3 regions of the Methylobacterium nodulans ORS 2060 genome follow, and region 1 is predicted to be linked to each of the others. Evidence: riboswitches for the same ligand, from Rfam matches in the RefSeq annotation. Region 1 holds a riboswitch; each other region holds the start of a gene.

What was found. Region 1 has a riboswitch for cobalamin ahead of MNOD_RS06375 (class I SAM-dependent methyltransferase). Riboswitches for the same ligand answer to the same signal wherever they lie in the genome.
Region 2: linked by a shared signal. The riboswitch ahead of MNOD_RS10350 (CbtB domain-containing protein) and the one ahead of MNOD_RS06375 (class I SAM-dependent methyltransferase) in region 1 are both predicted to bind cobalamin.
Region 3: linked by a shared signal. The riboswitch ahead of MNOD_RS14855 (TonB-dependent siderophore receptor) and the one ahead of MNOD_RS06375 (class I SAM-dependent methyltransferase) in region 1 are both predicted to bind cobalamin.

What each region holds. Positions count from the first base shown of each region.
Region 1 is NC_011894.1:1,394,721-1,404,120, reverse strand. It holds gene MNOD_RS06400 (caspase family protein) at 1-1,764, shown strand, start outside; gene MNOD_RS06395 (ABC transporter ATP-binding protein) at 1,927-2,679, opposite strand; gene MNOD_RS06390 (FecCD family ABC transporter permease) at 2,676-3,656, opposite strand; gene MNOD_RS06385 (ABC transporter substrate-binding protein) at 3,653-4,546, opposite strand; gene MNOD_RS06380 (TonB-dependent receptor) at 4,548-6,722, opposite strand; gene MNOD_RS06375 (class I SAM-dependent methyltransferase) at 6,722-7,513, opposite strand; cobalamin riboswitch at 7,619-7,831, opposite strand; gene MNOD_RS06370 (DUF1826 domain-containing protein) at 7,976-8,617, opposite strand; partial or broken gene MNOD_RS06365 (GTP-binding protein) at 8,904-9,131, opposite strand.
Region 2 is NC_011894.1:2,250,792-2,260,191, forward strand. It holds gene MNOD_RS10330 (cobyric acid synthase) at 1-819, opposite strand, end outside; gene MNOD_RS10335 (outer membrane protein) at 1,112-1,966, shown strand; gene cobO (cob(I)yrinic acid a,c-diamide adenosyltransferase) at 2,127-2,735, opposite strand; gene cobU (bifunctional adenosylcobinamide kinase/adenosylcobinamide-phosphate guanylyltransferase) at 2,738-3,271, opposite strand; cobalamin riboswitch at 3,351-3,549, shown strand; gene MNOD_RS10350 (CbtB domain-containing protein) at 3,581-3,757, shown strand; gene MNOD_RS10355 (CbtA family protein) at 3,840-4,571, shown strand; gene MNOD_RS10360 (DUF1636 family protein) at 4,583-4,939, shown strand; gene cobW (cobalamin biosynthesis protein CobW) at 4,936-5,970, shown strand; gene cobN (cobaltochelatase subunit CobN) at 6,052-9,363, shown strand; gene MNOD_RS10375 (nitrite reductase) at 9,360-9,400, shown strand, end outside.
Region 3 is NC_011894.1:3,233,288-3,242,687, forward strand. It holds gene MNOD_RS14835 (hypothetical protein) at 1-230, opposite strand, end outside; gene MNOD_RS14840 (hypothetical protein) at 230-3,358, opposite strand; gene MNOD_RS14845 (hypothetical protein) at 3,864-4,874, shown strand; gene MNOD_RS41510 (FkbM family methyltransferase) at 4,802-5,947, shown strand; cobalamin riboswitch at 6,692-6,899, shown strand; gene MNOD_RS14855 (TonB-dependent siderophore receptor) at 7,028-9,232, shown strand; gene MNOD_RS14860 (hypothetical protein) at 9,232-9,400, shown strand, end outside.

The DNA.
Region 1 (9,400 bases):
GGCGCCCGGATCCTGATCCTCGACGCCTGCCGCGACCTGCCGCTCAAGGACGTCGGCAACAGCGCGGGCAGCCACGGCCTTGCCCGGGCGGTCGGCCGCAAGGGCCTGATCATGGCCTACGCCACGCAGGCCGACAACGTCGCCTTCGACGGCACCGGCCGCAACAGCTTCTTCGCCGGGGCGCTGCTCAAGGCGATGCAGGAGCCGGGCCTCGAGATCGGCCAAGTGTTCCAGCAGGTGGCCGCGACGGTGTCGGGCGCGACCAACGGGCGCCAGCTCCCGGAGGTCACCCGCTCCTATCCGGGCGAGGTGTTCCTGAACCGCGACGAGACCGACCTGCAGGCCTGGACCCGCCTGCGCCGCAGCAACCAGCTCGCGGATCTGCGCCGCTTCGTCGAGAAGTATCCGCACAGCATGCTGGTCGACGACGCCCTGACCCGCATCCAGCTGCTCGAGAGCCAGGCCAAGGCGCCAGCCCCGGCGGACCGGAACGAGCAGCAGGGCGGCACGCCGGGCGCCAGCTGGGCGCGGCTGGAGGACGAGAATCGCCAGCGCGAGCAGGCGCTGGCCGGCCCCGAGAAGGCCCGGCGCGAAGAGGAGAACCGCCTCGCCGAGCTCGCCCGCAAGGCACGGGAGGACGAGGCCAGGCGGCAGGAGCAGGCGCGGCTGGAGGCGGCGGCCCGGCTAGAGGCGGCCCGGCTAGAGGCAATCCGGCAAGAGGCGGCCCGCCGGGAGCAGGCCGTCCGTCAGGAACAGGCGGCCCGCCTCGCCGCCGAGGCCGCCAAGCGCGCCGAGGAGACTCAGCGCGCCGAGGAGGCCGCCAAGGCTCAGCAGACCGCCAAGCTCGACGCGCAGACGAGCGAGCCGGCCAAGGTCGGGCCGGCCAAGGCGCCCGAGGGCCAGACCGTCGTCGCCATGCTGCCGACGCCGGAGGCCGCCAAGCCGGCAGCGGCGCAGCCGACCTACGCGAGCCTGCCGCCGAAGGACGAGGCCGCGGAGGAGATCAAGACCGCGGCGCTCGCCGCCCCGCCGGTCAACCAGGACACGGTGGTGCGCGCCGTGCAGCAGCGCCTGACGGAGCTCGGCTGCTACAGCGACAAGCCCGGGGCGAACAAGCTCGACCCGTCCAAGCTCGAGCCGTCCTGGGGCAAGCAATCCTCGGACGCCCTCGAGAAGTTCTACCGCTTCTCGCAGGCGGGCGACCCGTCCAAGACCCGCGCGGTCAAGATCGTGTCGCACATGCCCGACCAGGCGACGCTGGATGCGCTGAACGGCTATAGCGGCCGCATCTGCCCGATCTCCTGCCCGACGGGCACCGAGCCGAAGGGCGATGTCTGCATCAAGATCACCTGCCCGACCGGCATGGATCTCGACGGCGACGAGTGCCGTCCGCGCCACAAGCCGATCCAGGCCCATCTCCCGGCCGAGACGATCAAGAAGGCCCCGGCTCGTGAGAAGGAGATCAAGGCGAAGACCGCCGTGCGGCCCGAGGTGCGGCCCGAGCCCGCGCCCGTCCACAAGGCCGTGAAGGCACCCGTCAGGGAGACGCCGCGGCCGGTGCGGGCGGCCTCCCGCCCGGTGGAGGTGGAGCGGCCGGTGAAGCCGAAGGTGAAGGTGGTGGAGCCGATCCGCGTCCGCGCGCCGGTGCCGGCCCTGGCTCGCTCGCCGCGCAGCTATGCGCCGGCCCCCGCGGCGGCCTCGGCGGCTCCGAGCTACACCCCGGCCGAGATCGGCGCGTCGCGGTTGATGAGCCGGATGCCCTGAGCGGGCTCGCGTTGGCGAGCCTGCTTAGTCACCCGTCCCCTCCCGTCCATCATACGGCTTCCGGTTGATCTGTTCGGAGGAGTGCGCGCGGGGAACCCCTCTCCCGTGCGGGAGAGGAGTTCCCCGCCCTCTTGTCTCCGAACGGATCAACCGGAAGCCGGATCACACGCCGCGCTCAACCATCAGAACGGCATCCGTTTCCGGATCCAGGTGGCGGCGCCCGAAACGGACCCCGAAAACCCGATCAAGATCCGGCGAGCACGCAACAGATGCGGCTGCTCCATCACGGACGATGCGACCGCGCTTCAGGAGGATCAGGCGATCGCAGTCGCGGACCGCCCGCTCGATGTCGTGCAGGACCACCACCACGATATGGTCCGCGGCATAGGCATGCAGCCGACGCATCAGGTCGATGCGGTGGCCGATATCGAGGCTCGCGCCTGGCTCGTCCGCCAGCAGCACGGTGGGTTCGGCGACCAGGGTCGCTCCGAGCAAGGCACGGGCACGCTCGCCCCCCGAGATGCGCGACCAGGGTCGATCGGCAAGCTCCGCAAGCTCGTGATCACGCAGCAAGCCAGGAAGTCGCGCGAATGCCCCCGCCGTCCGGCTCGCGCCCAGTTCGACGATCTCGCGCACCGTGTAGTCCCAGGCCGGTTGGAATGTCTGCGGCAGGTAGCCGATGCGGCGGCCACGTTCACGGGGTGGCAGAGCCGCCAACGCCGTCCCGCCGAGATCGACCGATCCGGAGCTTGGAGATTGCAGACCCGCGAGGCAGCGCAGGAGGGTCGACTTGCCTGCCCCGTTCGGACCGATCAGCCCGACAAGGGCGCCGGGCTCCAGGTCGAGCGAGATGCCGTCGAGGAGCTGGCGTCCCTCGACCTTCACGGTGACGCTCTTGGCAACGAGGCGGCTCATGCGCGCATCCGTCTGCGCAGGAGGAGAAGGAAGAACGGGCCGCCGGCCGCCGCCGTGACGAGGCCCAGCGGGATCTCGGCCGGTGGCAGCATCGCACGGGCAACCCCATCGCAGACCATCACGACCATTGCTCCGGTGGCTGCCGAAACCGGCATGAGCGTCCGGTGGCGCGGCCCCACGGACCAGCGCGCGACATGCGGTGCGACCAAGCCGACGAAGGCGACGAGACCGCCATGGGCCACGGCCAGGGCGACCACGACAGCGCCGACGAGGACCGCCCAGCGGACGAAACTTTCCGCGTCCAGGCCGAAGGCGCGCGCCTGATCCTCGCCGAGGCCGAGAAGATCGAGCCCGCGCGCGAGCGTCAGGCCGAGGCCGAGGGCGAGGGCCGAAAGGCCCGCGAGAAGCGCGAGGCCGCCCCAGCTCGGGGTCTGGATACCGCCGAGCGTCCAGCTCAGCACCACCTGCAGGCTGACGCTCTCGTCGGAGAGGGCGAGCATCAGGAAGGAGCGGACGGCCCCCAGCATCGCCGCGACCGCGACACCCGCGAGCAGCAGGCCGGCCGTGTCCGCCACCCCCGATCCTCTGGCCACCGCGAGGACCAGGACGGTCGCGCCCCACGCCCCGGCGAAGGACAGGCTCCCGAGCGCGAAGGCCGAGGGCACCCCGAGCGGAACGAGCAGCGCGATGGTCGCCCCGATCGCCGCTCCCCCGGCGGAGCCCAGCAGGTAGGGCTCCGCCAGGGGGTTGCGGAACACGCCCTGGAAGATCGCGCCGCCGAGGCCGAGCATGGCACCGACCAGGGCTGCGGCCAGCACACGGGGCAGGCGCCATTCGACGAGCAGCCGGGAGCGCAGATCGTCGGCACCGCCGAGGATGTGGACAAGCTCCGCAGGGCCGGCCCAGTCATGCCCGGCACTGATGCCGAAGACGAGGGATAGCCCGAGAAGCACGAGGAGGCGGAGAGCGGTGCTCACGGCTCGGTCTTCCGCGGCGGATGCAGGAGGTTGGCGAGACGCTCGATTCCATCCACGGTGCGCGGTCCCGGAATCAGGAACTCGGCGCGCGCCACCCCATGGGCATGGCCCTCCCGAACGGCGCGCATCTCCCGGAAGCCCGGACGCCTTGTCAATTCCCGCAACTCCTCGTCCCGGCCGGCCAGGAGCAGCACCTCCGGATCGGCCGCGAGCACCGCCTCCGGCGAGACCTGGGCGAGGCCGCCGCGGCCGGAGAGGGCATGGCAGCCGCCGGCCCGGACCAGGGCGTCTCCGGTATAGGTGCCTTCGCGGGCCGCGAGCAGGAGGCCGTTGCCGAGCTGCCCCGTGATGAGCACGAGCCGCCGGCAGGGCCTGCCCGCGATGCGTCCGGCGACGGCAGCGAGCCGGGCGGCGAGGGCCTCCGCGACAGCGCGGCCGCGCTGCGGCTCGCCCGTCGCCCGGCCGACGAGCCGGAGGTTGTCGAGGACCTCGCCGATGCTGCGGCTCATCAGCACGAGCGTCGGCACGCCGAGCCGCTCCATCGGCGCGAGCAACTGGTGGGCCGCCTGGCGCGCGGGCGTCACCAGCACGAGGTCGGGCGCCTTGGCCACCACCGCATCCACTGAGACACCCAGGCGGCCGCCCACGACGGGCTTGGCGGCCGCCTCCGGCGGGTAGCGCGTGAAGGCGTCGATGCCGACGATCCGGTCGGCCAGGCCGAGCGCCGCGACCAGCTCGGTGTTCGAGGAGAAGATCGTCACGATGCGCCGGGGCGGCGCAGGCAGCACCACGTCACGTCCGAGAGCGTCCTTCAGGCTGATCGGTTCGGCATGGGCGGGGCTCGCCGCGACCGCCAGGATGGCGAGCCCTCCGATCGCAGCGGCGCGCATCTCAGAACCGCGCCTGCAGGCCGATCTGGACGTCCCGGCCCGGCGCGGAGGTGCCCCCGCTGCCGTTGTAGAAGCGCAGGTCGGCGAGCGTGGGTTGCTGGCCGGCGATGGCGATGAAGAGCGGGTGGTAGTTCACGTCGAACAGGTTGCGCACCTGCGCGAACAGCTTCACGCCGGGCATCAGGTCGACCTCGCCGCGCAGGTGGACGAGGAAGAAGGGATCCTTGCGCCAGATGTACTCCCGGTAGGGCTCCGCGGCCGGTACGCGCAGGTTCTCCTCCGTGTTGTACCAGACCGGGCCGTTGAGCTCGCCCTGGATCTGGAGCGTCCACGGATAGGCCACATCCCCCTGACCGAACCGCGTGCCGAGCGCGAGCTGGTACAGGTAGACGCGCTCGACCCGGTGCGTGTTGGCGGTGGCCACCGTCACTGCGCCCTTGTCCTTCATGTCGAAGTTGTAGTTGCCGTTGACATAGGCCCGCCAGCGCCAGACGCCCGGCTCCCAGCCGAATGTCCGCACCATGTCGGTCTCGTACTGGACCTCCATTCCGCGGATCACGACGTCACCGGGATTGTTGACGTAGTCCGAGGTGTTGGAATTGCGGCCACGGGCGCGCGTGATGATGCGGTCGGAGATGACGTTCTGGAAGAGCGCCACGTCGAGGCGCGAGACGCCGCTCGTCAGCGTCGTGCCGATCTCGACCTGCTCGCTCGTCTCGGGGCGGATGTTCGGATTGCCAAAGATGCGCCCGCCGCCGAGGGTGTTGAAATCCGCCGCGAGCTCCGAGGCCGTGGGGGCCCGGAAACCGGAGGATGCACCGATCCGGAAGGCCGCCCAATCGGTCGCCTTGAAGGCCGCGCCGACGGAATAGGTCGTCGCCTCATAGGGGCGGGTGCCGTTCACCTGCGCCGTGAGGTAGGGCGTCGGGTCGAAGCTCGTCGTGCCGTAGGTCCGGCGCACGCCCGCCCTCAGGGTCACGCGGTCGTCGAACAGGCGCTGGGTGTCCTCGATGTAGAGGGCATGGAACTGATCGGTCTGGTTGTTGTCCTGCGGCGAGACCTGCGCGAGCGGGTTGCCAGGCACGCCGGCGCGGAAGCGGTCGGAGCGCAGCCGGCTCGTTTCCCAGTCCCAGCCCAGCAGCAGGTCGTTGCCCGTGAACAGGTTGAATCGCGGCTGGAAGCGCGTGCCGAGGATATCGAGATAACGCGTGTTGAAGTCCGCACTCGTGCCCGGCACCGGCAGCCCGGTACCGCCGCGCTGAATGGGCGAGGCCCACTTGAAACGGTCTTCGTCATTCACGCTGTAGAGCTGAGCGAACAGGCTCATCCGTCCGTCGTCGCTGCGGCCGGTGTAGCTTGCGTCGAACGAGCCGTTGATGCGGTCGTCCTTGCTGTAGATGTTGCCGCCCGAGCCACGGAAGCCGACGCCGTAGATGCCATCGGTGCGCAGGGTGAAGTCAAGCCGGTTGTTCGGATCGATCTGCAGACCGAGGCCGCCCGTGATGCCCATGCGGTTCCACTGGGTGTTGGCCATGCGGCCTCCGCCCGTTCCGGCGAAGTAGTCGTCACGCTTCGCCCCCGAGAGACCGAGGTAGTAGTCGAACGGGCCCACCACGCCGCCGGTCTGCGCACGCCCCTGGGCGAGCCCCCAGACGCCGCCGATGCCCTCGACCAGGGTGCCGGGTGCGGTGCGCCCGGTCTTCAGGATGATGTTGATGACGCCGCCGATGTTCTGGCTGCCGTAGATAACCGACGACGGCCCGCGCACGATCTCGATCCGCTCGATGTCGGCGATCGACAGCTTGGAGAGATTGGCGGTGCCGGCGCGCCGCCCGTTCATCAGGACGAGGACCTGGCTCTTGAAGTCCTTGCCCTGTCCATCGGTGGCGCCGCCGCGGATGTTGATCGAGGTCTGGCCCGGAGTCCATTCCGAGAAGAAGCCGACCGCGTTCTCGGCCAGGAGGTCGGTGACCGACTTCGCGGTCGAGGTCTCGATCATCGTCCGGTCGATGACCTGGACCGTTCCGGCGATCTCAGAACGCGGTTCCGGACGGCCGGTGGCGGTCACGACGATCTGGTCGAGGGCGATCTCAGCGCGCTCCTGGCCCGCCGCAACGGTCGACAGAGCACTCCCGCCAAGGAGCGCGAGCGCGAGGGGCCGCAGGCGACGGGGCATCACGAGTCTTTTCTCCAGACGAGGATGGCCGAGGTACGGGGAACGGAGAGGCGATGGCCGCCGGGGACAGCGATGGCCTGGGCCTTGAGGTGCCGGCGGAGCGCAGGGCGCCGGGGATCGCCAGGGGCCCAGCCGAGACGTTCGGCGAGGTAGGCTGCCATCGGCGCAAAGTCGGGAACGATCGCGCTGAAGGTCCAGTCGACGCGCGTTGCGATGGCAGGCCGCTCGCCGGGCGGCAGGCGTCGGAGCACGATGTCGACGCCCGGCGTTTCGTCCTCGCCGTGCCATTCGCGCGGCAGGCAGCCGGCAAGGCAGAGGCCGCGGGGACCCTGCTGGGCGGGAACCAGCCAGACGATGGTGCGCCGGGCCCATCGCCGGCACCGGATGAGGAATGCCGCCGCATCGGTCAGGGGCGCGGGCATGTTGGCGGCCAGCACCGTGTCGGCACAGCCATCCGGCAGGTCGGCCTCCCGCCAGCCGAGCGGATGGAGCTGTGGCGGCGGAGCCAGCGCCCGCAACCGGCGCTGCATGGCAGGCGCCGGCTCGATCACCGTCCAGGCTGCCGCCCGGTCGCGGAGGGCGTGTCCGAGCTGGCCGCCGCCAGCGCCGACATCGAGGAGATCGCCAACCTGCGGCACCGCTGCCCGCAGAAGCGGAATGATCCGCGCGACATAATCCGAGCTGTCGATCCCGCCCGCGTAGAGTTCGAGCGGATCGATCCCGGGCGGATCCGTGCGTTGCGGGATGTCGGCGACCTCGTTGGGTGCCGTTGACGATCGAGACTGTTCCATCGGTCCTTCCCCGAACCTCAGGGGAGACCGATCGCGGACGCAGGCAGCTGCCGCAGCGCTCAGGCTGCTCGCGCGCATGCGACCCGTCAGGACTCCCCGCCCACGAGACATGTCACGGTCAAGGCAGGTCTCCTGGCTCGCGGGTCGCTGCCATCCCTCTGGTCTTCCCGGTGACACCTCACCAGTGACGCGGAGCGAGGGATGACTCGTCGCTTACAGTTGCGGGGACAGCTCCGGCCTTGACGCAGGGGCGCCGCACCGGATTCCCTCTTCGCTCTCCGTCATGGGACGGAGAGAACCTTGACCATGGCTCAAGAACCGATCGGCACAAGGGTTGTCAACTGCCGGAAACACGCCCCACGCTGACTTAACGCTTCGAAGCGATCGCGCCGGCTTCGGCCTCGTCACGTGGAACGGCCGCCGCCTTGATCTCACAGCCCGCAGGGGCTGGTTGCAGCCCGTTCAGGATGGAGCCGGATCGATCGCGAGGAACAGCCTGACGTCATCGCCGATGCGGCGAGGCGGCGACCTGTGCACCAGAGGGCCGGCGGACGATGCGACCGTCCGTGCCCCCTTGAAGACCGCGACCACGCCGGTGTCCACCTCGCGAATGGCGGCGTCCGGAACCGATGCGCTTCTCCCGAAGCAGGCGGCATCATCCTGGGAGAGCCATTGCGTGCCGCGGCCCCGATAGGTGGTCGCGAGGCGCAGAGCGATGGTGTCGGTGTGGAAGAACCGGCAGGCGTCTCCCTCGACGACCTCCAGACGAATCGCGACGCGGGCAGCGCCACAGAGATTGGCCAAGGTCGCGGCGAGGCCGGTGATGTCGGCGACGAGCCACTTCGCGGTGTCCGCATCGACCACGGCGAGCCGATCCATGCAGCCAGCGAGATCGGCGGCAACGCGGCTGGGACGCGTCACGAGCCGCAGCTGCGGCAGCGCATCCGTCGGGTGCGTGACGAGGCGTCTCTCGACGGCTTCGGGGAGCCGGCGCTGCCACAGCACGAGGTTGATGCCCGGCCTTCGGATGGTCCGCAGGACCTTCGGGCCGTCACTTGCGCGGACATGGCCTGGCAGCCCGGCCACAGCCGCCTGCCGTTCCACGTCCCCGACCTGCCTGTCGCCTGTGTCGCCGTCGCATCCGGCCGCCCGTTGCGGGCGCGCTCCGTGATCGGACCTCTGAGCGGCAAGGGAGGTCTGGAAGGCCACCGGATTACACCCCCCAGACCGGGAACAGGTCGTCGAGCCGCTTCTGCGCCTTCGTCGGCCCAGTCGTGACACTGTCGGCGAGACTGGCGTCCAACCCCACCCGGATCGCGGCCTCGCCCCTATCGGGGCCGCCGATGAACACGAGTTCCTGCCGCCGGTCGCCCCAGCGCCGGCTCCAGGGGATGCAGCCGTTGGTCATCTCGATGAGCATTTCATCGGTGCGCGAGAGGTTCGCGCCGCCATCGCGCACGAGATCGGCGTCGATGTTCACCTCGTTCATGTCGTTGGCGATGACCGCGCCGCGCCGGCCTTCACGGTCGTTCAGCACCTGGTTGAGGAGCGTCGTCTTGCCCGCGCCGAGGACGCCGGACAGGAGGCTGACGGGGAGGAGAGGTGAGGTGGGCGGCATCGATATATGAAACGTTATAGTATTACATGAGCGAGGCATAAAGCCGTAGCCACGCTGGCCTGTCAATGGTGCGCAGGAGACCCGGGGGCATTCGGGGTGGGGATGGTGGACTCCTCCGGCCCGCGCCGCCGACAGACGCTCGTCGCCGGCGGGCCGTCGCGATCCAGCCGAGACGCGCTCCGGCAGCCACACCGGTCCTCATGCCGAGCAACCATTCGATCGAGGGCTATCGGGGCTGCCACAGAAGGAAGCGCCCGGTCAGCCGGGTT
Region 2 (9,400 bases), 860 kb from region 1:
CCCCGGCTCCGCCCGCAACGGATCGAGGTCGTCGAAATTGGCGATGCGGGGGAGCACCGGCACCGCGATCACCCGGGCCCCCGGGCGCGCCGACGGGCGCACCGAGCCCTTCAGCCCGAGCACGTCCTCGGCGGGAAGCCGCGCGGCCTCGGGGAAATGCGGGATCAGCCCGAGGGCGGCCCAGCCGGTGCGGGCCGCGATCAGTGCCATGCCATCGGCGAACAGGCTCGGATCGCCCCGGAAGCGATTGACCAGGAAGCCGCGGATCATCGCGGCATCGTCCGGATCGAGCACCGCCTTCGTGCCGACGAGGCTCGCGATCACGCCGCCGCGGTCGATGTCGCCGAGGAGCACCACGGGCGTCCCGCTCGCGCGGGCAAAGCCCATATTGGCGATGTCGCCGGCCCGCAGATTGACCTCGGAGGCCGAGCCCGCCCCCTCGACGAGGACGAGGTCGGCCTCCGCCCGCAGGTGGTCGAAGCTGTCGAGCACGGCCGAGAGCAGGCGCGGCTTCCAGGCCTGGTATTCCCGCGCCTTCGCGGTGCCGACCCGGCGGCCCTGGACCACCACCTGCGACCCGGTCTCGCTCTGCGGCTTGAGCAGAACGGGATTCATGTGGACGGAGGGCGCCACGCAAGCGGCCCGGGCCTGAAGGGCCTGCGCCCGCCCGATCTCGCCCCCCTCCGCCGTCACCGCGGCGTTGTTCGACATGTTCTGCGGCTTGAAGGGTCGCACTCGCAGGCCCCGCCGCGCGAAGGCTCGCGAAAGGCCGGCCACGATCAGGGATTTGCCGACATCCGAGCCGGTGCCTTGGATCATCAGGGTTCGGGCGGTCATCGGCAGTTTTTTTCGCGGATCCGCGTCCCTCGCCGGGCAGGCGCTTGCGCGCAGGCGGGCCCCGCCCATGGGACCCCGGGGCGGCTCGGCTTTCCCTATGTCGTATGTCCGGACGGAGAAATGGTGTCCACTTCTCCTGGACATCCTCCAGCAGACCCGCCCTCCGCCACGAAGCGCGCCACTTGCCCGGGAGTGTGGCCCGCCGGCCATAGGTGACGGCCACGCTTCGCGCTAATGTCGCACTTATCCGTGCAATCAACCCGGACGTGCGCCGATGTTCAAGACTGTTCTCCTGACCGGCGCCGCCACGGCGCTCCTCGCCGGCGCGGCTAGCGCGGCCGATCTGCCCCGCCGCGAGCCGCCGCCGCCGGTCTTCACGCCGGTCCCGGTCTTCACCTGGACGGGCTTCTATGCGGGCCTCCATACCGACTACGTCTTCACCGATCGCACGCGCATCACCACGGTCGGCAACACGGCGGTCAATGCGGCCGCCGTCGCGGGCCTCGTCCGGGCGCCGAGGATCTTCACCGAGGTCGACGGCTTCGCCAATATCGGCGGCGGCTTCGGCTACAACTACCAGTTCACGCCGGGCAGCGGCGTCGTCGTCGGCGTCCAGGCCGACTGGGCCTGGACCGACCTGGAGAAGAACCGGGGCTATCTGAGCCCGACGGTTCCGGTCTTCGGGAGCGCCTACCGGCAGGGCCTTGGCTGGCTCGGCACGCTGGTCGGGCGCGCCGGCTATGCTTTCGACCGCTTCTTCGTCTACGGCCTCGGTGGTCTTGCGTATGGCGACGTGACGACCGGCGCCACCTTCTTCAACCCCGGCGGCGTGGTCGCCTATACGGGCCAGATCACCGACTTCAGGACCGGCTTCGCCTATGGCGGCGGCATCGAGTACGCGATCCCCGACGACAGCTTCCTCGCGAGGCTCAACGTCCTGAGCCTCATCGGCGTCCAGTCGGCCGCCGTGACGATCAAGGCCGAGTACCTCCACTACGACCTCGGCAGCCGCAACGTGCTGATCAACAACACCGGCCTCGCCGGTTCGCCCGGCTCCTTCACGTCGCGCTTCCGCACCGAGGGCAACCTGGTGCGGGCCGGGTTCAACTACAAGTTCAGCGGACTTTGATACCAACGGCCCGGGCTGCTGACGCAGCAGATGCTGACGCAGCGGGCCGTTGAGCCATCTCGAATTGTCGACACCAAGCCTGCGGCTTGGCGAAAATTCGAGAACGGAACCACCGGTCACAAGAAAATGACCGGTGGTATGAGCCGTCACCGGGAGGGGATCAGAACTCGATCCCCTCCTGCGCCTTCACCCCCGCGGCGAAGTGGTGCTTGACCTGGCCCATCTCGGTTACGAGATCGGCGGCCGCGACGAGATCGGGCTTGGCATTGCGGCCCGTGACGACCACGTGGAGGTCGGGCCGCCGCTCGCGCAGCACCGCCACCACCTCGTCGAGGGGCAGGTACTCGTAGCGAAGCGCGATGTTGAGCTCGTCGAGGATGAGCAGGCGGATGCTGCCGTCCTGCATCAGTCGCTGGGCCTGGGCCCAGGCGGCCTCGGCGGCCGCCACGTCCCGCGCCCGGTCCTGGGTCTCCCAGGTGAAGCCCTCGCCCATCGTGTGCCACGCCACCTGATCGCCGAACCGGTCGAGGGCGAGGCGCTCGCCGGTCTCCCAGGCGCCCTTGATGAACTGCACCACGCCGACGCGCCAGCCGCGGCCGAGCGCCCGCAGCATCAGCCCGAAGGCCGCCGTGGACTTCCCCTTGCCCGGCCCGGTATGGACGATGAGCAGGCCCTTCTCGATGGTCTTGCCCGCCACCTCCGCGTCCTGAACCGCCTTGCGCTTGATCATCTTGGCGCGGTGTCGGGCGGCCTCGTCGTCGCTGTCCATCCTCATTCTCCCTTAACCACGAGCGGCAGGCCCGCCACCACCAGGACGACCCGGTCGGCGATGGCGGCGAGCCGTTGATGCAGGCGCCCGGCCTCGTCGCGGAAGCGCCGGGCGAGCGCGTTGTCTGGCACGATGCCGAAGCCGACCTCGTTCGAGACCAGGACCAGAGGCCCGGGATGGCGCGTGCAGGCCGCGACGAGAGCCCCGGTCTTGGCGGCGAGATCGGCCTCGTCCAGCAGGGCGTTGCTGAGCCACAGGGTCAGGCAGTCGACGAGGACAGGCCGTCCGGGCGGTGTCGCACCGAGCACCCCGACGAGGTCGCGCGGGGCGTCGCGCGTCTCCCAGCCGGCGGGCCGGCGGGCCCGGTGATCGGCGATGCGGGCCCGCATCTCATCGTCGTAGCCTTGCGCGGTCGCGACGTAGATCCAGGGCGCCGGCTCCGCCTGGACAAGGCTTTCCGCATAGGCGCTCTTGCCCGAGCGGGCGCCACCGAGAACCAGGGTCAGCCGCGGCCCCCTCGTCGCCTCACCCGCCACAAAAAGCCCCTCCTCCATAAATCCAAGCCGTGCTCCCCTTCGGCCGCCCTCGCGCGGATTGCAAGCCCGGGCCCGACCCGCTACGGTCTCCCGCGACGGTGCCTCGGCAACGAGGTGAAAAGGGAACGCGGGACGGGGCTGATCCCCGAAAGCCGCGGCTGCCCCCGCAACTGTGAGCGGCGCGGGCCCGCCATCGGCCACTGGAGCGATCCGGGAAGGCGGCGGGCACCTCTCGCAATGCCGCGAGCCAGGAGACCTGCCGTCACCCGCTTCCTCTCGACGCCGCCGGCGGGGCGGCAGGAGTTCGTCATGGTCGCTGTCACTCGTACCCTTTCTCCCGTGCTCGCCGGCGAACGGCTGAATGCGGTGCTCGTCGCCGCCATCCTCGGGCTCGGCCTGCTCTTCATGTCGGGCTTCTCGCCGGCGGCCGCGCTGCACAATGCCGCGCACGACTGGCGCCACGCGCATAACTTCCCCTGCCACTGAGCGACCGCTCGCTCACATCGGTGCTCGCCCCGCCCGGTGCTTCGGCGCCGCGCGGGCGTTCGCCCATGCGGGATTTGCCGCCATGACGATCCGACTGCTCTCCGCGGCCCTCGTCGCGGGATTCCTGGCCGCCTGCGTGGCGTCCGGGCTGCAATTCGCCCTGACCTCGCCGCTGATCCTGGAAGCGGAGAAGTACGAGACCCATGCGAGCCTGGAGCCCGTGCAGGCCTCGTCGCTGATCGTGCTCGCCCATGCGGGGTCGGAGCACGGGGCCGGCCACGGGGCCGGCGCGGAGACCGAGGAGTGGCAGCCGGCGCCCGGTCTGCCGCGGCTCGCCTTCACGGCGCTCGCCACGCTGGTGAGCGGGGTCGGCTATGCGCTGCTCCTCGGGGCGGTGCTGCTGGCGACGGGCCGCCCGGTGACGCGCGGGGAGGCCCTGCGCTTCGCCATCGGCGGCTTCCTCGCCGCGAGCCTCGCGCCGGCAATCGGCCTGCCGCCGGAACTGCCCGGGATGGGCGGGGAGGCGCTGGCGCTCCGGCAGACCTGGTGGATCGCCACCGCGCTGGCCACGGCGGCGGGCCTCTATCTCGTCGCGATCCGGGGCGGCGCACTGGCGGTGGCGACCGGGCTCGCGCTGATCGTGGCCCCGCATGTCTGGGGGGCGCCGCACGTGGCCGAGAGCAGCGCGCTGCCGGCCGCAGTCGCGGCGCAGTTCGCGGCCCGCTCGATCGCTGTCGCCTTCGCCTTCTGGGCGGTGCTGGGCCTCGCCTTCGGCTGGGCCTGGGATGCGGTCGCCCGCAAGCCTGCGGCGTGAGGACCGGGCGCATGGCCGTCACCCTCTATGTCTGCACCACCTGTCGGGCGGAATCCGATCCGCCCGACGGGCCACGGGCCGGCGCCCGCCTGCACGCTACGCTTGCCGAAACCCTGGCCGGGGAGGGCGTGCGGGTCGAGCCGGTGGAGTGCCTGTCGGTCTGCAAGCGGCCCTGCACGGTGGCGGTCTCCTCGCCTGGCCGCTGGACCTACGTCTATGGCGACCTCGACCCGGCGAGCGCCCCCGCCATCCTGCGCGACGGGCTGTCGCGCTACACTGCCGCGCCGGATGGTCTCGTGCCCTGGCGCGAGCGGCCGGAAGCCTTTCGCAAGGGCGTCATCGCCCGCATCCCCCCGTTTTCCGCATGAATCTGCTTCAGAAGATTCCCTGTACGATCGTCACCGGCTTCCTCGGGGCGGGCAAGACCACGCTGGTGCGCCACGTGGTGGAGCACAATGACGGGCGGCGCCTCGCGATCATCGTCAACGAGTTCGGGGATGTCGGCTTCGACGGCTCCCTGCTCGCCTCCTGCGGCGTGCCGGGCTGCGACGAGGATGCGGTGGTGGAACTGCCGAACGGCTGCATCTGCTGCACGGTGGCGGACGACTTCGTGCCGGCCCTGAACCGGCTCCTCGACCGGCCGGAACCCCCGGAGCACATCCTGATCGAGACCTCGGGCCTCGCCCTGCCGAAGCCCCTGGTCCAGGCCTTCAACTGGCCGGCGATCCGCTCGCGGGTGACGGTGGACGGCGTGGTCGCGGTGGTGGACGGGCCGGCGGTGGCGTCAGGCGCCTTCGCGGAGGATCCGGAGGCGCTGGCCGCGCAGCGCGCCGCCGACCGATCCGTCGATCACGACAACCCGCTGGAGGAGGTGTTCGAGGACCAGCTCCTCTGCGCCGACCTCGTCGTGGTGAACAAGGGCGACCTTCTCGACCCGGAGAGCCGGGCGCGGGTGCGGGCGGAGATCGAGGCGCAGTTGCCGCGGGCGGTGAAGCTCGTCGAGACGGCGCATGGCGCGATCGACCCGCGGGTGCTGCTCGGCCTCGAGGCCGAAGCGGAGAGCGATCTCGCCTCCCGGCCCTCGCATCACGAGACCGAGGAGGACCACGACCATGACGATTTCGAGAGCGTGGCGATCCCGGTCGGGGCGGCGGGCTCGCCGGACGACCTCGCGGCCCGGGTGGCCCGGGCCGCGGAGGTGCCGGGCGTGCTGCGCATCAAGGGCTTCTGCGCCGTGGCCGGGAAACCGATGCGGCTGGTGATGCAGGGGGTTGGCCGGCGCATCGCGCATCACTACGACCGGCCCTGGCATGCGGGCGAGCCGCGCGACGGGCGGCTGATGGTGATCGGCCTGTCGGGCTTCGACCGGGATGCGGTCACGGCAGCCCTGCAGGGCTAGGATCACGGGTGTCCGGAGGGCGGGAGCCCTCTGGCGGGGTCCCGGGGCGGCGCCCCGGGCCTTGGGACAGGGTGGCGCCTGATGCATCTCCTGCGCGTCGATACGGTGTCCCTCGACGAGGGCGAGGCGGCGGTGGATCTGGGCCAGGCGCCCGGCGATGTCGTGGCCCTGTCCTTCACCGATTCGGATCTGGTGGGCCTCGCCGCGGCCCAGGCGGAGGCGAGCCGGCTGATGCCGATGCCGAGCCTGCGCCTCGCCAAGCTCGCGCGCCTGCGCCATCCGCTGTCGGTGGATCTCTATGTAAGCCAAGTGATCGCGCGGGCGCGGTTCGTGCTGGTGCGCTGCCTCGGCGGGCTCGATTACTGGCGCTACGGCATCGAGCGGCTGGCGGAGACCTGCCGAAGGCAGGCGATCCCGCTCGCCATCCTGCCCGGGGACGACCGGCCGGACCCGCGGCTCGACGCCTTCGGGACGGTGTCGGCGAACTTACGCGAGCGCCTCGACGGCTATTTTCAAGCGGGCGGCGTCGACAACCTGCGCTGGCTGCTCGTGCGGATCGCGGGCGAACTCGGCCACCGGGTCGAGGCCGAGCCGCCGCTTCCCCTGCCGCGCGGATTCGTGTGGTGCCCGGGCTGCGGCGTGGCGGATCTCTCACGGGTGCCGGCGCCGCTTCCGAAGCATAGCCTCGGCGGCAGGGCCCTGATCCTCGTCTACCGGTCGGCGATCCTCGGCGGGGACACCGCCCCCGCGGCCATGCTCGCGGCGGCGCTGACCGAGCGGGGCCTCGCTCCGGTGATCGTCGCGGTGTCGAGCCTCAAGGAGCCGGAGGCCGTCGCGGCCGTGCGCGCGGCGATCGCGGCGCATCCGCCGGACGTGATCGTGGCGGCGACGGCCTTCTCGGCGCGGGAGGATGCCGGCTTCGTGCTCGATGCGGCGGGCTGCCCGGTGATCCAGGCCTTCACGGTTGGGGCGCCGCAGGCGGCCTGGGCGGCGTCCGGGCGGGGCCTCGGCGCCGCCGATCTCGCCATGCAGGTGGCGCTGCCGGAATTCGACGGGCGGCTCTCGGGCTTCCCGATCTCGTTCAAGGAGGAGGTCGCCGCAATCGAGGGTTACGCGGAGCGCCGGGCCGTGCCGGATGTCGCCGGATGCGCCGCGCTCGCCGCCCGCGCCGCCGCCTGGGTCCGGCTCGCCCGGACGCCCCGCACCGAGCGGCGCCTGGCGCTCGTCCTGTCCGACTATCCGGCCCGCGGCGGGCGGGCGGGCTTCGCGGTGGGGCTCGACACGCCCGCAAGCGCGGTCGCGATCCTCGATCTCCTGGCGACTGAGGGATTTTCGGTCGAGGGCATTCCGGCGCCCGAGGCGCTGATGCGCGCGCTCACCGAGGACGAGCCGGGCTTCGCGGTGCCGCTCGAAGCGTATCGGACCTGGTTCCGGCGATTGCCGCCGGAGGCCCGCGCGGCGCTCAACGCGGCCTGGGGCGAGCCGGCGGCGGATCCGCTGCTGCGCGATGGCGCCTTTCGCTTCCGCGCGGTGCGGGCCGGACAGGTGCTGGTCGCGCTGCAGCCCGACCGCGGGCGCGCGGACATAAGCGAGGCACGCAAGGCGGGCTACCACGACCCCGATGCGGTGCCCTCGCATGCCTACCTCGCCTTCTATCTCGCCCTGCGCGAGGGGTTCGATGCGCTGATCCATCTCGGCACCCACGGCACCACCGAGTGGCTGCCCGGCAAGGCCGTCGCGCCCTCGGCCCTGTGCTGGCCCTCGCTGGCGATCGGGGCGCTGCCGGTGATCTACCCCTTCATCGTCGATGATCCGGGCGAGGCGGCGCCGGCCAAGCGGCGGCTCGGCGCCGTCACGGTGGGGCACCGCACGCCGGAGACCGGCGCCGCCGGGCTCGATCCGGAAGTGGGTGCCTTGCGCGAACGGGTGGAGGAATACGCGGCGGCGAGCGTGCTCGATCCCCGGCGGGCCGGGCTCATCGCGCGTGGCATCCTCGACCAGGCGGAGCAGGCGGGTCTGCTCGGGGCGGCCGGCATCGACCGGGCGACGCCCATGGAGGAGGCCCTCACCGCCCTCGACGCGCATCTGTGCGATCTCGCCGAGGTGGTGATCCGCGAGGGGCTGCACGTGTTCGGGCGGGAGACGGCCGGCGACGAGGCCTCGGCGGCGGGTGAGCGGGCAGGTCTGCTTGCGGCCCTCGACGGGCGCTTCGTGGTGCCCGGCCCGGCCGGCTCGCCCTCGCGCGGGCGGCGGGACGTGCTGCCGACGGGGCGCAACCTCACCACCCTCGATCCGCGGGCGCTGCCGACCCGCGCCGCAACGCTTCTCGGAGAGAAGGCCGCTGCCGAGGTGGTGCGCCGCTACCTCCAGGACGAGGGCGAGCATCCGCGCCGGATCGTCATGGATCTCTGGGCCTCGCCGACCCTGCGCACGGGGGGCGAGGATCTGGCGCATGCGCTCGCCCTGATGGGCGTGCGCCCGACCTGGGACCACGCCACCACGCGGGTGACCGGGTTCGAGATCTTGCCGCTTGCCCTCCTCGACTGGCCGCGCATCGACGTGACGGTGCGGGTGTCGGGGGCTTTTCGCGATACCTTCCCGGAGGCGCTGGCGCTCCTCGACCGGGCCGCCCGCGCGGTGGCGGCGCGCGAGGAGGAGGATGCGGACAACCCGCTCGCAGCCGCCCGGCGGCGGGGTGAGACGGTGGCGCGCGTATTCGGTGCCGCACCCGGCCGCTACGGCGCCGGCGCGGCGGAACTCGCCCTCGACGGCGCGTGGCAGGAGCGGGCCGAGCTCGCCCGGGCCTATCTCGCCGCCACCACAGCAGCGACCAGCGAGGAGGCGGATTTCGCCGAGCGGGTCGCGGGGGCGGATGCCTTCGTGCATGCCTTCGACGTCGCCGAGCGGGATCTCCTCGACGGGGATGCGGCGGCCGATGCGCTCGGCGGCTTCGCGGCGGCGGCAGCGCTGGCGGGTGCCGCGCCCGCGCTCTACAGCCTCGACGTCAGCCGGCCCGAAGCGCCCCGGGCCCGCAGGGCGGAGGAGGATGTGGCGCGGCTGGTGCGCGGACGCCTCGCGCATCCGCGCTGGATCGCGGCGCAGCTCGGCCATGGCTGGCGCGGGGCGCAGGAACTCGCGCAGGGGCTCGACGCGGTCTTCGTGCTTGCCGCGACCACGGAGGCCGTGAGCGACGCCGACCTCGACCGGCTGTACGATGCCTATGTGGGCGACCTCGCGGTGCTGGAGCGTATCGAGGCGACGAATCCGGCGGTGGCGCGGGCGATCCTCGACCGATTCGCAGAGTTGCGCCGCCGCGGGCTGTGGCGCAGCCGGCGCAACTCGCTGGCGGCGCTCGACGCGATGGCCGCGCAGGCCCGGGAGGCGGCGGAATGACCCCGGCTCCCCGCCGCGGATGGTGCCCCGGTGTCGC
Region 3 (9,400 bases), 1.8 Mb from region 1:
TGCTCCTTCAGCCAGGCGAAATAGGCGGTGCGGTCCTTCGGCTTGAAGCGCAGGTCAGAGACAACGACGTGATGCAGCGCCGAGATCGCCTCGCGGAACGGCAGATGCCGGCGGATCTTGCCGACGAAGAAGGTCGGCTCGCGCAGCAGGTCGGGCGCGAAGCCGAGCGCGGTGGCCTGCGCATCGGAGGAGGCCGAGCTCGCTCCGAAGTAGCGGTGGACGAAGTTCATCAGGCGGCCCTCTCCGGCACCGGACGGCGGACGAGCGGCGTCGCCACCTGCGGGTGCGCCTCGGCGATGTCGCGCAGCGCGAGGATGGCGGCCGCCCGGTCGCGCCCGACGCCGCTGAGCGAGAAATCGGTAAAGAGCGGCGCGATGCGCGCCGCGCGCCCCGCGTCGCGGAGCGCCTCCCCGCGCAGGAAGGCCGTCATCCGGTCCTTGGCGACGCGGCCCTTATGCACCTGAAGCATCACGATCCGGGCGAGCGGCAAGAGCTTCTCGAATGCCTCCTCGCTTGCGGCGGCGTCTGCGGTCAGAAGCTCGGTGGCGATGAGATGCATCGCCTGCGAGGGATGTTCGAGCAGCCGCGTGAGTTGGGCCGCGGCATCCGCCGGGGCGAGCCGGCTGCGCAGCAGGCGGCGGGCGAAGGCGAGCACTTCCGGCTTCACGCTATCGGTGACCACGGCGAGGGTCGCGGGCGTCCAGGCCTCGTCGGGCCAGCGGTCGAAATGGTCGCGGGCGAAGTCCTGCACCTCCGGCCAGTCGCTCTCGACGAGCAGCACGGCGTCGGCGGCCTCGGCCTGAAAGCGGGCGGGATCGGCGCCATAGGCCGCGAGCGCCCAGTGGCGCGCGGCGGCGTGGGGATGGCCGCCGAGCCGCGCGATCTGACGCACGGAAAAAATCCCGAACGGCCGGTTCGGCAGCTCGGTCGAGCCGAGGAGCCGCGCGCCCGCGGCGCGCGCCTGCAGCAGCCGCCACAGCATGCCGGCGTCGAGCGCGGCGATGCGGTCCGGCATGGCCTCACGCAGCAGCGCGACGGTGTCGACGGGGTAGGTCTCGTCGGGGCCTGAGCGAAACAGCGAGTCGATCAGCGCGCGCGAGAGCCGCTCGGCGAGCGCCGGGTCCCGCGCGGCGAGGCGGGCCACGAGCGGCCGGGCAGCGCGGCGAAGACCGGGCGAGGGGGCGGTGGCGAAGGCGACGATCAGCGGTGCGTGGCCGGCGAGCGCCGCGTCGTCGAGCCGGCCGAACAGGCCGAGCGCTGCGCTCTGCACGTCCACCGACGGCGAGCCGAGCAGCCGCTCCCAGGTCGCGTTCGGGATCGCGCCCGCGTCGGCGCCGGACAGCGCGAGGCCATCCACCCCGGCCGCGACCACCGCCGGCGCCGGATGCGCCATCAGCTGCTCGATGGCCTCCGGCATGAGGGGCATGCGGTCCGTCGACCACAGGGCCGCCATCCGCGCGCGAACGAGGCGAAGCAGCGCCTCCGTGCCCTCGTCCGGCGCTGACGGCCGCTCCAGGAGCCATGCGACGAGCCGGCCGGCCAGCGCCTGCCCCGCGGCACCCGCGACGCGCCGCTCGCGTGCCCAGCGCAGGACCGGCTCGGCGAGATCCTCATGCGGGCAGAGGAGCGCCCCGAGCGCGAGATCGGGATCGGACCACGGCAGCGTCGAAAAACCATCGATGCGGGTGGCGGCGAGGCGCCTTGCCTCGGGCGCCTCGGCCGCAAGCAGGGCGGCAAGCAGCGCCGGGTCGGCGTCGCCCGCGGCGAGCCGGTCGCGCGCCTCCGCGAAGCCGATCCCCTGCGCCGCAATGTCAGTAGCGCGCAGGAGGCGGGCGAGCGCAGCGGGCGGCGCGGCGCGCAGGAAATCGGGCGCGGCCTTCAGCAGCCGCACGCCGAAACGCGAGACCGGCTCGCAGGCGCTGTCGGCGGCGAGGTCGAGGGCGAGGTCCGGCCGCGCGTCCCACAGGGACGGGAAGGCTTCCGGGCGGGTGCCGGGGGCCTCGCCGCGCGCCGGTGCTTCCTGCGCCGTGAGGCTGCCGTAGCGCAGCCGGATGGCCGGATCGTTGCGGCAAAGGAGCTGGCTTGCCGTCCAGTTCCGGGCGAGCGGGCCCGAGACCCGGTCCTCGCGGCTCCAGCGCCCGTTCTCTTCCCGCCGCCAGGAGGTGCGGGTGGTCGGCCGTGCCATGTCCTGCGGGCGAAGCGACAGGAGAAAGGCCGCCGCGAGTTCGGCGAAGGCCGGATCGGCGACCTCGGCGCGCTTGCGCAGCGCGCGCCAGATGCGGCGCTTGAAGTAGAAGAGCGTCGCCTCCGACAGGCCGACGCGAGCGTCCGGCGCGCCGTGGACCTCGGCGATCGGCACCGCCATCCTCAGCTCGGGCACGTAGGGCCGCCCGCTTCCCGAGCGGCGTGCGGAATACATCGGCTGCGCGGTCTCGAACCGGTGGGCGGTCACCGCGAACAAAACCGCGTCGTCCGCCATCTCGGCGTGCTTGAACAGGCGCCGCAGCCCGATGAGGTAGGGGGGCCGGGCCGGCAGCCGGAGCAGCGTCGCGGCAAGCGCGGCGTGAAGCGCCGGATCGCCCTGCGCCATGCGGCCGAGCACCACCAGGGTATTTCCGACCCGCACGGGCTCGCGTCCGGCGAGGTCCGTCAGCGCGCCGAGGAGGGCGTCGGGGTTGCGTGCCTGCGCCGCGCGGGCGACCGGCTCCGGCAGATCGCCGCCGCCGTCGGGCCGTCGCGCGTCGCCCGCGAGCGGGGAGACGAGGGCGAAGCGGGCGAGGTCGCGCACAATCGTCTCGGTGGCGCCCGCGGCGATCGCCTCCAGGGTGGGCGCCGCGCCGCCGCCGGCGGCGCGGGCGAGCGCCCAGACCAGGGAGTAGCTCGCCCGCGCCGGGCCCTGCCGCCCCGCGAGCGCGATCAGCGCCGGCCCCGCCGCCGCCAGGCGCAGCTCGCCGATGCGCCAGACCAGCCGGTCGAGTTCCTTCGCGGGCCAGGGGCTGCGCAGGCAGGCTTCGAGCCGCGCCATGAGCACATGCCCGCGGCCGCCGAGCGCCGCCGCATCGCCCGGAGCGCCCCGGGGCTCGGCGTCGAGCCCCGCCGCCGGCTGATCCACCCGGCGGTAGCCGCCGTTGAGCTTGGACACCACGATGCTGTCGAACAGCCTGTCGGCCGCCTCGCGCGTGATGGGGGCCGGCGTCTTCGATCCCTCCCGCAGGAGCGCGCCGCGGCGGCCATACCGCACGTTGACGAGGAAACGGTGGTCGGAGGCAAGAGCGTCGTTCTCGACCAGATCGACCTCGTAGAGCTTGTCCGAGGTTCCGTCCTTGAGCCAGAGCCGAACCGATCGGACAATCCTCATGCCTTCCCCACAGAAACCTTGGGCGCCGGCGGCGGACTGTATCGGCACAGATACATCTGCGTAAGCGCTTTTTGCGGCCGCTTGAGCGCCGATCAGGTCCACGACCCGGGCGACAAGATCGACGGGTTCTGGTGAGGTACGGTGCGGTCTAGCGCGCAAGGTATGTCGCGCAATCGAACGCGCCTGGCAAGCCGATCCGAGCTTGCGCGCAAGGGGGTGTCGCCGTGGCCCGAATGCCGTTGCGTAATCGACGTTGCTCGAATAAACTGGAGTACTAGCACCGGTTGAATGACCCAGGCGGCCGGCTGGGGGGAGCAGAGCGCATGAGAAAAATACCCGCGTAGGCAACGATACAGCGCCCGCCCGGCCCTCGGCGGAAGTCTAATCAAGGAATTTAAGTCTAGTCAAGGAAATTCATGTAATGAAAATCGCAGCACGCCTTCTGCGGTTATGGATCGTCTTTGCCCGCAAGCAGCCGTTACCGGGCAACGAAAGAGAGAGGACGATGATTTCTGACGAAACGATCGTGGAATGGGCCCGCATTCTTCAGTCGGGAAATCATGCGGATCAGGAGAACCTCTACAGCTACATCTTGTCTCGCGCTGCCGAGGAAGACTTCCGGATCGTGCCCCTGCGCATCACTTACTTCATCCACCGCGGCAACGACTTGCAGGCGCTTTTGCGGGTGTCGACGCGGTTCATGTCGTTCCCGGAGTTCTGGGGCCCGTGCCTGAGGCATCTCGCCAACAACGTCTGCATCCACTGCGGCGACCCCCGCAGCGCCGTCCCCTACCTCGACGCGGCCCACCGCGACGGGGCTCTCCCCGGCGAGATGGTGCTGTTCACGGCCGCCCAGCACGTCCGGATCGGCAATGCAGAGCGGGCGCTGAGCCTGATCGCGGAGGTCGAGTCCCGGTTCCCGGAACTCGCCCGGGAGGCGGCGATCCATCGTCAGTTCGTCGATCTCTTCTCACGCTTCGACTACAACCAGGCCAGGCGGATGCTCGATGAGGTCAAGGAGCGGTTCGCCCGCGCCAGCCTCGCCGACCTCGAGAGGGAGATCGTCAGAGCCCTCGACATCGGGTCGCCGTACCTGTTCCTGCGCCTCGGCGACGGTGAGGGATCCTGCACGATCATCGACGCCGATGACGAGGCCGCGCACTGCGACTACTACCGCGCCAACCGCCGCGAGTTCGTCGACATCTGGTTCAAGGACGAGTCGGTCCTCGACGATCCGGAGTTCACCCGGGCGATCGAGGCCTTCAACGAGGCGATCCCGGCGGCGGACTCCCTGGGCGGCATCTGGGCGGAGTTGGTCGACCACGAGTACGGGCTCGGATCCCGGCGCGGCATCGCCTGGGTGGTCAACACGATGCGCAAGGTCCTGATGCTCGCCGACCGCGACCCGGCCTGGGCCGCCAGAACCTCGATGCACACAGCGCTGTGCTGCACTACGACCTGCTGCTCAGCGGCACCCTGGCGCGGCTGCTGCGCGGCCGCAAGCGGGTCGGCTTGATCAGCTGTCATGACGACCTGCCTGAGGCGCTCCGGCGCACCTACGGGATCGGCGAGGTCGAGCACCACAAGGTACCCGGCGAGCAGATCCACCAGGAGACGCTCGGCGCCAAGGCGGTCGAGGGCGCGCACTGGCCGCACCGCTTCCGTGAGCTGTGCGAGGAACTCGACCGCCCGGCCGATCGCCGCGGGCAGCTGTTCCTGGTCGCGGCCGGGATGCTCGGCAAGATCTACGCCCACAAGCTGAAGAAGAGCGGTGCCGTCGTCATCGACATCGGCGCCGTCGCCGACCTCTGGATGGGGAAGATCACCCGGTCGTTCCCCAGCCTCCCGCCGGAGGTTGCGCTCAAGCCGAGATTCCCGCCCGTCGTCTTCGTCGACATCGGCGGGCTCGGCGGCATCGGGCCAGAGTGGCAGCCCTACCTCGAGAGCGTCCGGCCGGTGGTGTTCGAGCCCAACCCCCCAGAGGCGGCCGCCATCCGCGAGCGCATCGCGCAGCGCCCGGGCGGGATCGTTCTCGAGCGGGCGCTGAGCAACCGGGCCGAGCGGCGCACCCTTAACGTCGCCAAGAGCCTCGACTGCACCTCGCTGCTCGCCCCGAACAGCGAATTGCTGCGGCGGTACTCGATCGAGCCCGCTTTCCGGGTCACCCACACGGTCGATGTCGACTGCGTGCGCTACGACACCCTCGTGCGCTGCGGCGAGGCGCCCCTGCCGGAGGTGATCAAGATCGGCGTGCAGGGCTTCGAGTACGAGGTGCTGGAGGGCTTCGGCGACACGCTGTCCCACTGCCTGGGCGTGAAGCTTAAGGCGCACCTCTACCCAATCTACGAGGGCCAGAAGCTCCTGCACGACCTCGTGCGGCTGCTGCAGCCCTTCGGGCTGGCCCTGCGCAGGATCACCCCGGTCGACCATTTCGACGGCGACGTCGTCGAGGTGGACGCCTGGTTCACCTGCGACGCCGCGCGGACCGCGGCGCTCGACCCGGAGAGGGCCGCGAAACTCGCCTTCATCGAGACCGTCTGGGAACTTCCCCCGCACCGGCGGGTGTTCGGACCGGACCAGTTCGCCTGAGGCGACAGGCGAGCCGCGAGAAACCCGGCGCGGTTCACTCCCATCGGATCCGTCCTCCGTTGGATCAAGACCTGCTTCAGGGTGGACCATTGCCGAGGTAGAGATCAGCCATGACAGGATTGGCGGCATTGATCCTCAGTAGATCCCGCTGGATTCCTGCCATGGCCCGCCGATCTGATCTCAGAAGTGATAGTTGATGCCGGCCTTCACGATGTGGTCGGTCAGTTCTATCTTGTCATTGCCGATCTTGAAGTCCTGAGTAAGTCACACATAATTGTATTCACCTTTGAGCGACAGATTGTCGGTGAGGGCATGCTCGATGCCGGCACTGACCAGGTAGCCGGTCTTCCACTTATTGCCGGCGGCCGTGCCAATGGGTCCCCTTGCACCAAGTTCCATCGTCGCAAGGCCGGCCGTGCCATAGACGAGCGTGCGATCGCAAGCGCGTCGTTCTCGACCAGATCGACCTCGTAGAGCTTGTCCGAGGTTCCGTCCTTGAGCCAGAGCCGGGCCGATCGGACAATCCTCACGCCTTCCCCACAGAAACCTTGGGCGCCGGCGGCGGACTGTATCGGCACAGACACATCTGCGTAAGCGCCTTTGCGGCTGCCGCGGAGCGGGCGCCCGGTCCTGCGGCCCCCGCTCGCGGCATCCCTGCCGGGAAGGCTGTGCTCTCCGGGTCACATAAGTCGTAACAATATTACATTACATGCCGCAGCGTGTTGACCCGCCGCCTCGTCGCGGCAAAGGTCTCGTTGCCAAGGTTCCCGTGGGTTCGTGCCTGCGGGATAAGAGGGAATTCGGTGGGCTCTCAAGGAGCGAAGCCGAAGCTGCCCCCGCAACTGTAAGCGGCGAGCTCTGCCGAACACGGTCACTGGTGCGTAGCACTGGGAAGGCCAGGCAGAAGCGGCGACCCGCGAGCCAGGAGACCTGCCTTGGCATGGTCACGACTCTCGGGCGGGGTGTCCCGGTGGAGCGCATGAGCGGTGCGGCACTCCCAAGGCCCATCCGCGCAGGCAATCCCTGGGCGAACGCTCGACAACCTTGAGCGCACCAGTGAGTTTTCGTCTGAGCCCGGCCATGATCCAACAGCCCTCTCCCTGCTTCGGGGAGCGCACGAGACGATCGTCGGTGCGCCTCCGGCGCAGGCCGCACTGGGTGCTCGCGGCGGCCGTGGCCGTCGGCGCGCCCGGGTCGGATGCGTTCGCGGAGGAATCGACCATCGCCCTGGAGGAGGTGGTGGTGGAGGGGCGCGGGCCCGGCGCCCCGACAGCGGCCTCGGGCGCGATCAGCCTGATCGGCCCGACACCCGGTTTCCGCGCCGATCGGGCGGTGAGCAGCACCAAGACCGACACGTCGCAGCGCGACGTGCCGCAGGTCGTCACCGTCGCCCCGCGCGAGGTCATCACGGATCTCGCCGCCACCCGCGTCGACCGCGTCTTCAACTACACGCCGGGCGTGGCGCAGCAGAACAATTTCGGCGGCCTGACCCTGTTCAGCTACGCGGTGCGCGGGGTGGCCACCTCGGAGATCTACAAGAACGGCTTCCCGCTCAACCGCGGCTATCCGCCCCCGCCCGACACCCAGAACGTCGAGCGGATCGAGGTGCTCAAGGGGCCGGGCGGCGGCCTGTTCGGCCGCAGCGACCCGGGCGGGCTCGTCAACATCATCACCAAGCAGCCGACGGCCGAGCGCTTCGTCGAGATGGGCGGCCTGTGGGGCTCCTTCGAGCAGGTCCGCGGCACCCTCGATGCGGGCGGCGCGCTCAACGAGGAGGGGACGCTCCTCTATCGCCTCAACCTCGCGGCCGGGCGCCAGAACAGCTTTCGTGATTTCGTCGACGGCGACCGGCTCCTCGTCGCCCCGGTGCTGAGCTGGCAGGTCACGCCCGATACCAGGATCACGGTCGAGACCGAGTTCCTGCGCAACCGCGTCGTCTTCGACCGCGGCGTGATCGCGATCAACCGGCAGCTCGGCTTCCTGCCGATCTCCCGCTTCCTCGGCGAGCCGGGCCAGAGCGTGAACCAGTCCTCCGACGCGATGCAGGTGCGCGTCGACCACCGCTTCGACGCCGACTGGCAGATGCGGCTCGCCACCTACCTCAACACCGGCTCGCTGGTGGGCGAGGCCGCCGAGGTCCGCGCCATCGCGGCCGATAACCGCACGGTCTCCCGCGACCGCAACTTCCGCGACTACCGCTGGGACGTGGCGATCGGCCAGGCCGAACTCGTCGGGCGCTTCGACACCGGCGGGATCGGCCACACCCTGCTCCTCGGCTTCGAGCGCGAGAGCACCGACAGCCGCACCGTGTCTCCCCGCTCGAACTTCCGCCAGAGCCCCTACGCCCTCGACATCTATGCGCCCGTCTACGGCCAGGCGCGGCCGCCGCTGACGATCCCGCGCAACACCCTGGAGCGGGTGACCAACACCGCACTCTACGCGCAGGACCAGATCGTGCTGAGCCCTGAGTGGAAGGCGCTCCTCGGCGTGAGGTTCGACTTCTTCGAACAGTCCTTCCTGGAGCGCGTCCCGCGCGGCCTGACCGAGCAGTCGCGGGTCGCCGCGACGCCGCGGGCGGGCCTCGTCTACCAGCCGCTGCCGGACCTCGCCCTCTACGCCAATGTCGGCACGAGCTTCCGGCCGAATATCGGGGTCGATGCGGCGGCGGCCGCGCGCTCCGGCCCGTTCGAGCCCGAGACCGGCCTCGGCTACGAGGTGGGCGCGAAGCTCGACCTCTTCGGCGGAGCCCTGAACCTCACAAGCGCGGCGTTCCGGGTCGAGCGCGAGAACGTGCTCACCCCCGATCCCGCCAACAGCGGCTTCTCGCTCGCGGCGGGTGCGGTGCGCAGTCAGGGCTTCGAGCTGACCGCGGCCGGCCAGCTCTCGCCGGAGCTGAAGATCCTGGCGGGCTACGTCTACGCCGACGCGGTGGTGACGAAGGACAACGTGCTGCCGGTGGGCGCAGCCCTCATCAACGTGCCGCGGCACAGCGGCAGCCTGCTCGCGGTCTACGAGGTGCAGGAGGGGCCTTGGAAGGGGCTCGGGGTCGGCGCCGGCCTGCGCGGGGTCGGCGCGCGGGCGGGGGACGCGGCCGGCACCGGTTTCACCCTGCCGGCCTACGTCGCGGCCGACGCGCTGGCCTACTACCGCTACGAGAACGTCCGCTTCGGCCTCAACGTCGAGAACGTGTTCGACACCACCTATTACGAGAGTTCGCTCAACGTGTTCCGGGTCTATCCGGGCTCGCCGCGGCGCGTCACCGGCACCCTGACGGTGCGGTTCTGATGGCGATCCGCCTAGCCTTCGACGCCTACGACGCGGTGCCGGTCTTCCGGACCTCCCTCGGCCCAGCGGCGGCCGAGCGGCAGGCGCTCCTCGCGCTGGAGCGCTCCCCGCCGAAGTGGATGCCGGTTCGACGTCAGGGAGCGCGAAAAATCAAAGACTTGGGAGCCG